DNA from 4 places in the Pseudodesulfovibrio profundus genome. Region 1 is predicted to be linked to each of the others. Evidence: predicted binding sites of a transcription regulator. Region 1 holds the regulator's gene; each other region holds the start of a gene.
What was found. The regulator sigma-54, encoded in region 1, starts transcription at its own class of promoters, with help from an activator protein. The targets are predictions, from matches to a motif close to CTGGCACGGNNNNTGCTT.

Region 2: a site for sigma-54 is predicted at 1,640-1,657, ahead of nifJ (pyruvate:ferredoxin (flavodoxin) oxidoreductase). Genes of this name have one in related genera too.
Region 3: a site for sigma-54 is predicted at 1,637-1,654, ahead of DPRO_RS14405 (motility associated factor glycosyltransferase family protein). Genes of this name have one in related genera too.
Region 4: a site for sigma-54 is predicted at 1,155-1,172, ahead of modB (molybdate ABC transporter permease subunit). Genes of this name have one in related genera too.

The regions. Positions count from the first base shown of each region.
Region 1 is NZ_LT907975.1:345,064-348,198, reverse strand. It holds gene DPRO_RS01680 (PTS sugar transporter subunit IIA) at 1-176, opposite strand, end outside; gene hpf (ribosome hibernation-promoting factor, HPF/YfiA family) at 180-722, opposite strand; gene rpoN (RNA polymerase factor sigma-54) at 760-2,166, opposite strand; gene lptB (LPS export ABC transporter ATP-binding protein) at 2,389-3,114, opposite strand; gene DPRO_RS01660 (LptA/OstA family protein) at 3,114-3,135, opposite strand, start outside.
Region 2 is NZ_LT907975.1:3,971,692-3,974,826, reverse strand. It holds gene nifJ (pyruvate:ferredoxin (flavodoxin) oxidoreductase) at 1-1,551, opposite strand, end outside; gene DPRO_RS18615 (DMT family transporter) at 1,983-2,903, shown strand; gene DPRO_RS18610 (HU family DNA-binding protein) at 2,986-3,135, opposite strand, start outside.
Region 3 is NZ_LT907975.1:3,050,843-3,053,977, reverse strand. It holds gene DPRO_RS14410 (cysteine synthase) at 1-1,560, opposite strand, end outside; gene DPRO_RS14405 (motility associated factor glycosyltransferase family protein) at 1,711-3,135, shown strand, end outside.
Region 4 is NZ_LT907975.1:3,606,389-3,609,523, reverse strand. It holds gene DPRO_RS16865 (oligopeptide/dipeptide ABC transporter ATP-binding protein) at 1-301, shown strand, start outside; gene DPRO_RS16860 (ABC transporter ATP-binding protein) at 294-938, shown strand; gene modB (molybdate ABC transporter permease subunit) at 1,269-1,958, shown strand; gene modA (molybdate ABC transporter substrate-binding protein) at 1,978-2,736, shown strand; gene DPRO_RS16845 (ATP-binding cassette domain-containing protein) at 2,751-3,135, shown strand, end outside.

The sequences.
Region 1 (3,135 bases):
ATGCCCGTAGTGCCGAGTTTTTCACGATCAAGAAGGACACGGACTGCGTAGTCCGTGTCCAATTCGGAAAGAGCTTTACCCACAGGGGATATGAGTTCCATCAAAACCCCCGACTTTGAGTCGGAAGTCAGATTGGGAAGGATCAAATCCTTCTCCAGATAATCACCTAATTTCATAATTTAATTACCAGGATCAATCAGGCCGTAATCGCCGTTCTTCCGCCTGTAAATGACATTAACACCTTCTGTTTCCGCATTCAGGAATACGAGGAAATCATTGTCGAGCGAATTCAGTTGCAATGCAGCCTCATCAATGGACATTGGCTTGGGTTCATATGTGTCGGTGCCAACAATGGTAGGTCCGGCCTCCCGATTGCTTTCTTCATAAGCGAAGAAATTGGTCTGCACCTTGTTGCCTCGCCCGGAACGGACGCGAGACTTCATCTTTTCACGCATCTTTCGAAGTTGTGCTTCCAACTTGTCAACGACCATATCAATGGTCGCATACATGTCTTCGGAGTCTTCATACGCTGATATATGGATATTATCGGCATTCAGGATAACATCGGCCTTATGGCGAAACTTGTCGACCGACAGGTTTACCTGAAGATCGGCCTCATCGGAGTCGGAGACGAACTTGCCTACCTTTTCAAATCGCTTTTGTGCATAGCCCTTCAAATGATCGGACGGCTCAAAATCCTTGAAAGTGAAGCTTATGTTCATGTGCTACCTCCTGTTTATAGGTCCAACAAGTTCAAAATCAGAAGTACTGCTTGCGCTTGGACGAAGATGGAATCCCCATTGCTGAGCGATACTTGGCTACGGTACGCCTGGCGATGTTCACCTCAAGCTTATCCTTGAGTATTTCGCCAATTTTTTCATCGCTCAACGGTTTCTTCGTATCTTCTTCGGCAATCATCTGTTTAATGAGTGCCTTAACGCTCTCCGAACCCACCTGGGAACCATCGTCAAGATCCAACGCACTGTTGAAAAAGAACTTCAACTCAAATATCCCGTGCGGAGTGGAAACATACTTGCTCGTGGTAATCCGGCTAACGGTGGATTCATGCATTTCGATGTCTTCAGCAACCTCCTTGAGTATGAGTGGCTTCAACTTTGTGACGCCCACTTCAAAAAACTCTTTTTGAAAACGAATAATACTTTCAACTACTTTATACAAAGTTCTCTGCCGTTGGTACAGACTTTTCATCAACCAGGCTGCAGAACGCATCTTTTCTTGAAAATACTCTTTCTCTTTCTCGACAGCTCCGCGCATGGAGTCCATGTAGAAAGAATTCATTTGCAGTCTCGGCATCCCATCTTCATTCAGAATGATGACAAACTCATCACCATACTTGTAAACGAAAACATCAGGACTTACATAGTGCGGTTCAGTACTGGAAAAATTGGTACCGGGCATCGGATCAAGTGTCTGCATGAGATCAAGATATTCCTTGAGTTCTTCCATGGATATCTTGAACTTCCGCGCCAACGGCTTGTATCGATTCTTTTCGAGGTCTTCCAGGTGATCCCTGACAAGGGATTGGAGGATGGGATCGTCGTACCCAAGAACCTCCATCTGCACTTCCAAACACTCTTGGGGGGTCCGTGCGCACACACCAACCGGATCGAGGCGCTGAATGCGATGAACAAGGTTGTCGATTTCCTCATCCGTTGCGGGGACCATGGATCGTATCTCATCATTGGATGCCTGGAGGTATCCATTATGATCGATATTCCCTATGACCGCTTCGCCTATTTCAATCTCTCGCTCAGTAAAATTGGACAAACGCATCTGCCAGTGGAGATGACCTTCCAGCGAGGGCTTGGATGCCAGGCGAGCTTCAAACGACACCCCTTCTTCCGGGACTTCAGAGTCCCTGGATGCCGCTTGCTTGGATGTACTGGAAAATTCACCAAGATAGTTTTCCCAGTCAGCAGTCCGAACAAGTTCCTCTTCAGCCTGGGACTCTGTCAACTCTTCTCGCTCAGGAATTTCAGTTTCCGTTTCTGCTTCATCCAGAAACGGATTCTCCATCAATTCCTGCTGAACAGTCTCCAGCAGCTCCAAACGCGAAAGTTGCAGCAGCTTGATGGCTTGCTGCAGCTGAGGCGTCATGACCAGTTGCTGCGAGAGCTTGAGTTGTTGTCTAAGTTCGAGTCCCATATACCAGCCTTAAGGCATGCTTCCAAATACTGCCTAAATTGAATCCATTAATAAAAACCAAATAACTTGAATATCATTATGACACACTGAAAACCATGTGGCAAGCGTGCAAATATAACTATTGAAAAATATGAACTATTTTACAAACAATCGCCCCATGAAAAAAGTGTACCAACGTTTACATGGAGTGTAAATCGACTTATCAAAATAAGGCTTGATAAACTACAATCTGAAGTCTTCACCAAGATAAATTTGCCGAGCCTGACTGTCTTCAACAATCTCCTCTGGCGTACCTTCAAGAATTACCGTTCCCTCATAGACGAGATATGCCCGATCACAAATATTCAAGGTTTCTCTGACATTATGATCGGAAATCAGGATACCGATCCCCATGCTTTTCAAGACTGAAATGATTTCCTGAATATCGATTACAGCAATCGGGTCGATTCCGGCAAAGGGCTCGTCGAGAAGAATAAACTTCGGATTCATTATCAACGCCCGAGCGATTTCCAAACGACGACGCTCACCACCAGACAAAAACATGGCTGGTTGATCCGCCAATTTCGTAATCCGGAACATCTCCATCAATTCTTGAGCACGGGCATTCTGGTCTGCTCGGCTCAGAGCTGTTTGTTCCAATATGATTTCAAGATTCTGTCGTACGGACAGTTTTTTGAAAATGGAACTCTCCTGAGGCAGATAGCTGACCCCCATTCGGGCGCGTTCATGAAGAGGTTTATTGGTGAGAGGCTCATCACGCAGTGTCACCCTACCTGTATTAGGTTTGACAATGCCAACGAGCATGTAAAAGGTGGTCGTCTTGCCTGCGCCATTTGGCCCCAACAACCCAACGACCTCCTGGGGGTTCAACTCTAGGTTGATAGAGTGAACAACCTCTTTTTGCCCATATCGCTTGGACAGATCAGCAGCAACAAGACCCTGTGACATTATGGTACCTTCACGCCTTCC
Region 2 (3,135 bases), 540 kb from region 1:
ATCAGCGGTCCAGGCACAGTTCAGTACGAAGGTGCCGCCTTCCTTGATGCCGTCGAGAACGTCATACAGGTTCACATAGCTGGGGTTGTGGCAGGCGATGTAGTCGGCTGCGGTGACCAGATAGGTGGACTGGATGGGTTTCTCGCCGAAACGCAGGTGAGAAATGGTGATACCGCCGGACTTCTTGGAATCGTAGGAGAAGTAGCCCTGAGCGTACATGTCGGTGTTATCACCGATGATCTTGATCGCCTGCTTGTTAGCTCCGACGGTGCCGTCAGAGCCGAGGCCCCAGAACTTGCACTGCACAGTGCCTTCCGGGGTAGTATCCAGGGCCTCGGTCGTGACAAGGGAGGCGTTGGTGACATCGTCCTCGATACCCACGGTGAAGCGGGTGCGAGTGGCGGACTCGGCCAGGTTGTCGAAGACAGCCTTGACCATGGCCGGGGTGAACTCCTTGGAGCCCAGACCGTAACGGCCAGCCACCACTTCGGGGCCTTCCCCCTGCTCCTTGAAGACGGTGCAGACGTCGAGGTACAGCGGATCGCCCAGGGAACCGGGCTCCTTGGTACGGTCGAGCACTGCGATCTTCTTGCAGGATGCGGGAAGGACGGACAGGAAATGCTTGGCAGAGAAAGGACGGTACAGACGGACTTTGATGAGACCGACTTTTTCGCCCTTGGCATTGAGGTGGTTAACCACTTCTTCAATGGCTTCACAGCCGGAGCCCATGGCGATGACGACGTTTTCTGCATCTTCTGCACCGACGTAATCGAAAGGCTTGTAGCTGCGGCCGGTGAGAGCGGACACTTTGTCCATGTACATCTCAACGATGTCAGGAATGGCGTCGTACTCGGCGTTGGTGGCTTCACGGCCCTGGAAGTAGATATCCGGGTTCTGAGCAGTACCACGAACGTCCGGGTGTTCCGGGTTCATGGAGCGTGCACGGAATTCAGCAACCTTGTCCATGTTCAGAAGCGGCTTCATGTCAGCGTAATCGATGACTTCGATTTTCTGAATTTCGTGAGAGGTGCGGAAACCGTCGAAGAAGGACAGGAACGGAATGGAGCTTTCAACAGTTGCCAGGTGAGCAACCAGGGAAAGGTCCATGACTTCCTGAACGGATGCAGCTGCGATCATGGCGAAACCGGTCTGACGGCAAGCCATGACATCCTGGTGGTCGCCAAAAATAGAGAGGGCGTGAGCGGCAATGGCGCGGGCGGAAACATGGAAGACACACGGGAGAAGCTCACCGGCGATCTTGTACATGTTCGGGATCATCAGGAGCAAACCCTGGGAAGCGGTGAAGGTAGTGGTCAGTGCGCCACCGGCCAGAGAGCCGTGAACCGCACCGGCAGCGCCGGCTTCACTCTGAAGCTGACGGACCTCGACGGTCTGCCCAAAAATATTCTTGCGGCCCTGAGCGGCCCACTCGTCAGCGATTTCGCCCATGGTGGACGACGGGGTGATGGGGTAGATGGCTGCGGTCTCACTCATTGCATAGGAAACCCATGCTGCAGCGGTGTTACCGTCCATCGTTTTCATCTTTGCCATGTTACTTGTACTCCTTGAGGTGTTTTTTCCATTTGTCGAATCCGCATCCATGAGACACAGACTAATCGAAGCAACGTGCGCACTTTCATAACAACAATTGTGCCAAACACGAACAAACAGAAAAAGTTAATAAAAAACAATTAAATAGCCGTCAAACACTAATTTAGACAGCAGGCCAGTATTCTCTATATTGTCTGAAAAAAAAGACGAGGCACCATTATAATATGTAATAGACCAACTCAAATAGAAGATGTCAGTACTGTTTGATGGGCATACCGGGTGTTTAGACTCGCTTTTAAGGCATGTCTGAAAAATCGGACAGCTCCGGCAATCCGGATAACCATATAAATACCCTACCCACCTATCAGTAATTATAACTACATGATATCATAGCTCTTGCCACTTTACCGGTTCCCTTCTAGAGTCGGCGAATGTCAAACACTCACAAAACCGGATACGCGTGCGCCCTGCTTGCTACACTCATTTGGTCCGGCAACTTCATCATAGCCAGAGGTCTGGGCGACCAGATATCGCCCTTCACCCTCGCAGCGCTTCGCTGGGGGACGGCAACACTGATCCTGCTCCCCTTTGCGGGCAAAGCGCTCTGGAATGAACGAGCAACACTGAAAAAGCATCTGCCTCACCTGCTGATTTCAGCCCTGATCGGCGTCACGACATTCAACACGCTGATCTACATTGCCGCTCATACCACCAACACGCTCAACCTCTCACTCATCGCCACAGCAACTCCGGCGTTTGTGGTGCTACTCTCCCGAGTGATGTTGGGAGAGGCTATCACAGTCAACAAGTTGATAGGACTCCTGGCCGCAGTTTTTGGCATCGTCACATTGGTAACTCGTGGGAACTACCAGGTTCTCCTGGATCTTTCCTTTCATCAAGGTGACATATGGATGCTGCTGGCCGCCCTGCTGTGGGCCATGTATTCCATCCATCTCAAACGGCGCCCCGACACCATTTCGCAAAAAGCCTACCTCGGGTTCACCTTTCTGGCAGGAGTGCTGCCACTCATCCCCGCAGCCATTGGCGAGCAGATGGTCAATTCTTCGTTCCCCCTGTCTCTGACAGCCATGGGTGCTGTTCTCTATATCGGCATCGGCGCATCGCTCATATCCTACATATTATGGGCAAAAGCCATGAAAACAATCGGTCCAACCCGTGCATCATTCGTCTATTACTCTCTACCGGCCTTTTGCGGTATCGAAGCGTATCTGATTTTGAATGAACCCATCACCTGGGCCCACGCAGTGGGTTTTGTTCTGATCCTCGGCGGTATACTCATCGCGACACATCCTCGATTTGCACCAGCCAAGGCATCCGTACACAATTCGTAAACACCGCCACTTTTGACAGGATATAATAAAGCCCCCTGCTGCATAGCAGCAGGGGGCTTTATTAACACCTTAAATAGCAGAGCTACTTGACGGCTTCTTTCAGAACCTTGCCGGGCTTGAACTGGGCAACCTTGGTGGCCGGGATTTTGATCTCGTCGCCAGTGCGGGGGTTGCGGCCGGTGCGGGCCTTGCGCTCAGACACGCTGAAGGTGCCGAAACCGGTGAGGGTCAG
Region 3 (3,135 bases), 1.5 Mb from region 1:
CTTCTGCGTGGTGAGAGCCGTTGCCGCGTGCTGCAGGAACCAGCTTGGGCGCACATTGCCCCACTCGGTTTCCAGCACTTCCCCGCGTTTGAGATCAAGAAGCGTAGCCCGTTTCAACAAGGTAAAATCAAGGGGGTTGTCCTTTACATAGCTTCCGAGATCGACGGTTCGTCCACCGGACACCTTATCCATATCCACGGTTCCGATCTCGCCGTAGCGCTTGTCACGGAAGACGTCAAAATATACGGACCGCAGCTTTTCGTACGCCAACCCCTTACCGAGAAGCTTGCGGCACAGCTCAAGAGACATCTCGTCAGAGGCAGAGGACAGCGGAAAAGACACGCTGCTATCCACGCCCATATCTTCAGCCCGACGCAAAATGGCCTCGCGGCGATCGGCCGCAAAGGATTCACGGGAAATCCCGGCCTCACGGGCCGCGGTAAGCGTCCGGTCATCCATATCGGTAAGCCCCACGGCAAGCGAGGTATTCACGCCGCGTGATGCCAGATGACGCGCCATGACATCCTGCAGAACAACACGTCGCCACGCATCGAGCCCGTCCGGATTATCCAGTGACGGCCCCATGGTGTAGAGCCCAAGTCCTGCATTGGTATCGAGATGTTTCTGTTTGCCCGACGCCATATCGAAAACAGAGACGCCACTCCCGCTCTGCTGTTTGTACAGGTGGGTGGAAAGATACCGCTCCCCTGAATCGGGGAAAATGGTGACGATCAGGCCGGACTCCACCCGCTCCGCCATCTGGATGGCTCCGGCCATGGCAGCACCGGAACTCATGCCCACGAAAATCCCTTCTTCACGGGCAAGACGACGACACATATCAAAGGCAACGTCATCCTCAACGTGCAGGATTTCATCAAGGTTGTTCTTGTCGTAAATTCCGGGGGGATAGGACTCCAACATGTTTTTGAGGCCCTGAATCTTGTGCCCTGCGTACGGCTCCACCGCCGCCACATGCACGCCACCTTCCTCATGCAACCGCTTGGCAATGCCCATGGCCGTGCCGGACGTACCGAGCGTCATGACACAATGGGTCACTTCGCCGTTGGTCTGCTCCCAAATCTCGCGGCCAGTGCCGTTGTAATGCGCATCAATGGATGCCGGATTGTTGAACTGATCCATCAGCACGTAAGTTTCCGGCTCTTCACGGGCATAGCGGTACGCCTGCTCGATGGCCCCGTCCGTGGAAAGATGGCCCGGTGTCAGCTCCAGTTCGGCACCATAAGCGGCCATGATCATCTTGCGCTCTTCGCTCGCGGTCTCCGGCATGAGCAGCTTGATGCGGTATCCCTTGATAGCCGCAACCATGGCCAGCCCAACCCCGGTATTGCCCGAGGTGGCTTCAATAATGATCTTGTCTTTTGTCAACTCGCCCGAAGCCTCGGCAGCTTCGATCATGGCTGCGGCTACCCGGTCCTTGATGGATCCGCCGGGATTCTGCGCCTCGATTTTCGCCAAAATCTTGACGTGCGGATTGGGATTAAGATGGCGGATTTCCACCAGCGGGGTCTCGCCGATGAGCGCCAAAAGGTCTATATTCATGGTACTCCCCTGAAATCATGGGCAAAGTATTAATTATTGGTCCCAGCACAGTAGGTCAAAAAGCGCCTTCACGCAACTGGCACATTACGTGCAATTGTCTCAGCGATCGATCAACAGAGCAATCTGCAAACAGTAGTGTGAGGAAATGGCATGACAGCGTACCCGTTTTTACAAGACAACATTGAATATCTCCAGCGAACCGGCAATCCCGTTTACCAGTGGCTGACCAATCAAGAGTTCAAGGAAGAAGCACTCCTCAACAATATCTTCATCAATGAGATGGGGATTCACGACTGGCGCATGGAAAGCGGCAAGGGCATGCTTGAATCGCTGGTGCCCAACGGGCTGTATGCCAACTGGACCAAGAACGACAAGCCCGACACCTCGGCCACGTTCATCGTCGGCGCGAACCTGGGTTACGGCGTGAACCACGTTCTGACCAACACACCCGACACGCACAAAGTCATGCTTTTGGAACCCCGTGCGGAAATGCTCCTCGCCTGCCTCGGCCAGACCGATTACCGCCCCTTTTTCGAGTCCAAGAAATTTCACCTCATGATCCCGGATCAGGACTTCATCTATGAAGTCATCCGAAATCTTGATCTCCAGTTCATCTACGGCCAGATTCACCTCAAGGGCGATATTCCCAGCCAGCAGCTTGGCAAGGAGTACGCATGGTGGACCAAGACAGTTCGCGACAAACTCGAAAACTTTTCGCTGGAACTCTCCACCCTGCGCTACCGGCAGGACGTCATGGTCGGCAATGAAGTTCAGAACTTCAAACGAGCTCTGTCGGACGGTTCGCTCAAGGGCCTTGAAAACAAGGCGGGCGGCGTGGGTGCCGTCATCCTCGGTGCCGGACCAAGCCTGGAGCATCACGCTCCCAAGCTGCTTGAGCACAAAAATCATGTCCTTTATACATGCGGCCTGCAAACCGTCCCCGCCCTCCAGAACATCGGGCTGAAGCCCCACTTCTGCATGGCTATCGACTATGACAAGTCCATGCTCGACATCTTCCACCGGCTGGACCCTGACTTTGTGGCGGATATTCCGCTCATATATTCCACCAAGGTCAACCCGGAAGCGATCAAGCGGTACACTGGGCCGACCATCCCCCTGTGGACCATAGGCGGCATGGGCACTTACGTCATGAAGGATCACGATCTGGTCCTCGACGCGGGTGGCAATGTCTCGGTCACGCTATCCCGCTTCCTGCGCTGGGCCGGAGTCAACCATCTGGTCATGGTCGGGCAGGATTACGCATGGATCAACAACCAGTCCCATGCAGGCGGCCACCACGGTTTCAACAAGAATATGACCATGCGCAGCTTTCATCAGATGACCAAGAACATGGACGGAGAAGAGATTCTGACCACCGTCCAGTACATGACTGCCAAGCGTGAATTGGAAGACGACCTGCGAAAGGCCGCCTTCCCCATTTACAATATTTACGGTGGCGGTGCCGTGATCAACGGTACCAAGGCCATGGATATCGAGACAGCCCTGAAAGAAGGTGTGCTCGCCTCTGCCCCGGGCAGTGTTGATCGATTCATGGGTGAGTTCATTGGCTGCCGC
Region 4 (3,135 bases), 910 kb from region 1:
GGAATCAGCCGTGGACGTTGCCGACAATGTGGCTGTCATTTACGCAGGCACCACAGTGGAAGTCGCCCCGGCCGCTCATTTCAGGGACGGCACAACCGTGCACCCCTACACCAAAGCGCTATGGAACGCCCTGCCACGCAATGGATTTCAATACCTGAGCGGCAACCAACCCTCCGAGGATGACATCATCAGCGGATGTATCTTCCATGACCGCTGCCCCAACCGGCAGCCTTCCTGCGAGACCAATGCGCCGAGCCTGCACAAGACAGGCGCAACCCAAGTGAGGTGTTTTCATGCTTGAGTGCAAAGCCATATCCTACGGCTACAACGACGACTCCATGATCATCAACGATGTGGATTTCCAACTGAACCCAGGGGAAGTCGTGGGGCTACCGGGACCAAGCGGGCAGGGAAAAACAACCTTTGCCAAAGTACTGGCTGGCTATCTGCAGCCGCAGACCGGCGCTGTCATCTGCGACGGAGCGCCACTGCCCACCGATAGCTACTGTCCGGTCCAATTGCTGTTCCAGCACCCGGAAAACGCCCTGAATCCCCGATGGAAACTCGGTGATTCCATTGCTGAAGGGTATACGCCGTCACCATCCATACTCGGCAAGCTCAACATCGACCCCAAGTGGCTGCATCGCTACCCGCACGAGCTTTCCGGTGGCGAGTTGCAACGTCTGGCATTGGCGCGGGTCATGACGGAGAAGACGCGCTACCTTATTGCAGATGAAATGACCGCCATGCTCGACCCGAACACCCAGGCCATGGTCTGGAACGCCGTCCTTGGCTGGGCTAGAAAACACGACGTGGGGATTCTTGCCATCAGCCACGATTATCCGCTGCTGCACAGAGTGACCGACAGGATTGATCGCACGTTTGCCAAAGAAGTACTGACTTCCGCCATCCGGCAGGAGTTGCGACCTGCGGCCTAGAACCGCTCGGACGTCTGATCACGAGTCAGTCAACGAGGTAGATCACTGCATTTTCTAGTCTTTTGGTAGGAATTACACTTTGTATTGGCAAAAGATGACAATAATGTATGTACATTCATTACAGAGTGACATTTCTGTATGAGAAACGTCACTTCTGCATAAGGAACTTTGAAATAAAGTGCTTTTGCATCAGGCAGTTATAGAGAAACAGCCTGTATGGAATGGAGCTTGCTTTGATCAACGCATGATTTCTCACGCCCACAGATATCTCTGTTTGCGCATCAGCGATAACCCCATCAACCATGGCAGCAGACACCGCTGCCGATTGACATGAATATTGCCTGGATAAACATAACCGAACCCGCATTTCTCGATCCGCTTCTGCTGACACTCAAAGTGGCGGGACTGGCGACATTCATGTCATTGATACTCGGTGTGGCCGCAGCCTATGCCCTCGCACGCTGGCGATTCTTCGGGCGGGACTTTGTAGATGCCGTGTGTACGCTGCCCATGGTCATGCCCCCGACGGTGCTGGGGTACTACCTGCTGGTCTTCATCGGCAGACGAGGCGTTGTCGGGCAATGGCTGCAAGAGACTTTCGGCATCACGCTCATGTTCACCTGGCAGGGAGCGGTCATCGCCGCAACCGTGGTCGCCTTTCCCCTTGTTTTCAAATCAGCACGAGCCGCTCTGGAAAGTGTCAGCAGGCAGTATGAAGATGCTGCCCGGACATTGGGACAAAACGAGCTGGCGGTTTTTCTGCGTGTGTCACTGCCCATTGCATTTCGCGGCATTCTCTCTGGAGGCATGCTTGCATTTGCCCGGGCCATGGGCGAATTCGGCGCGACTCTCATGGTCGCCGGCAATCTCCCGGGCCGTACCCAGACTCTTTCCCTGGCCGTGTATTCCGCGGTGCAGGCCGGAAATGACGCATTGGCTAATTCATTGGTCCTGATCATCAGCATTGTTTGCGTCATCATACTGATGACCACCAGCAAACTCTTGAAACCACGCTGTTAATCCCAACAAGGAGACACTTATGCTTTCTCGAATTCTCTACATACTCATCGCCTTGACCATGGTAACCGCGGTCCCGGCCACCTCCCATGCCCGGGAGCTGATCGTTTCCGCCGCTGCCAGCCTCACCGATGCCTTCAGCGACATCGAACCCGCCTTCGAAGCACAGCATCCCGGCGTCAATGTCATCATGAACTTCGCCTCATCCGGCGCGCTGTATCGTCAGATTCAACAGGGAGCGCCGGTGGACGTCTACGCTTCCGCCAATCCGAAATGGATGAAGAAAGCGGTTAGCAAAGGATTTGCAGACGAATCCGCAGTGGTGGTTTTCGCTCGCAACTCACTCGTACTGGCAACACCGAAGGACAACCCTGCCAATGTGACCAGCGTGGATGACCTGAAAGGAAACGGCGTGCAGAGCATTGGCATCGGTACACCGGAAACCGTCCCTGCCGGGCAATACGCCAAGGAAGCCCTGGACACCATGGAACTCTACGACGCGCTGACAACAAAGATGATCTACGCCGAGTCCGTCCGTCAGGTGCTGGATTACCTGTCTCGCGGTGAAGTGGACTGCGGATTCGTGTATCGGACCGACGCGGTCAAAGCCGACGACACGGTCTCCATTATTACGGAAATCCCGCTCAAGGCCCCTGTGAGCTACCCCATTGCATCGCTCAAGAACGCAGAGGAAAGCAAACTGGCTGAAGACTTTGTCGCATTTGTACAAAGTGAAGCCGGGATCAAGCTGCTGGAAGGCCGGGGTTTCAAGAAGCCGTAACCATCCGATCAGACATGACATTTGAACTCGACATAAAAAAAGCGCTGCGCTGCGGGGGAGAAGAGTTCCTCCTCAGCGCCCGCTTCACCACCGAAGACCGCGCCATTGTGCTCTTCGGCCCTTCCGGTTCGGGCAAGACCCTGACCCTGCAAGCCATTGCCGGTATGCTCACGCCCGATGAAGGATATATCCGCATCAACGGCACCACCCTTTATGATGCAGATAACGGCATCAATATCCCGACCCGCAAGCGCCGCGTGGGCTATGTCTTTCAGAACTATGCCCTGTTTCCTCACCTGACTGTCAGAGAGAACATTGGATTCGGGCTCAAACCGCTTCTGGGCAATATTTCCGATGAAAACAGGGAGCGTGTTCAGGAGCTTGTAGCAACCTTTGGTC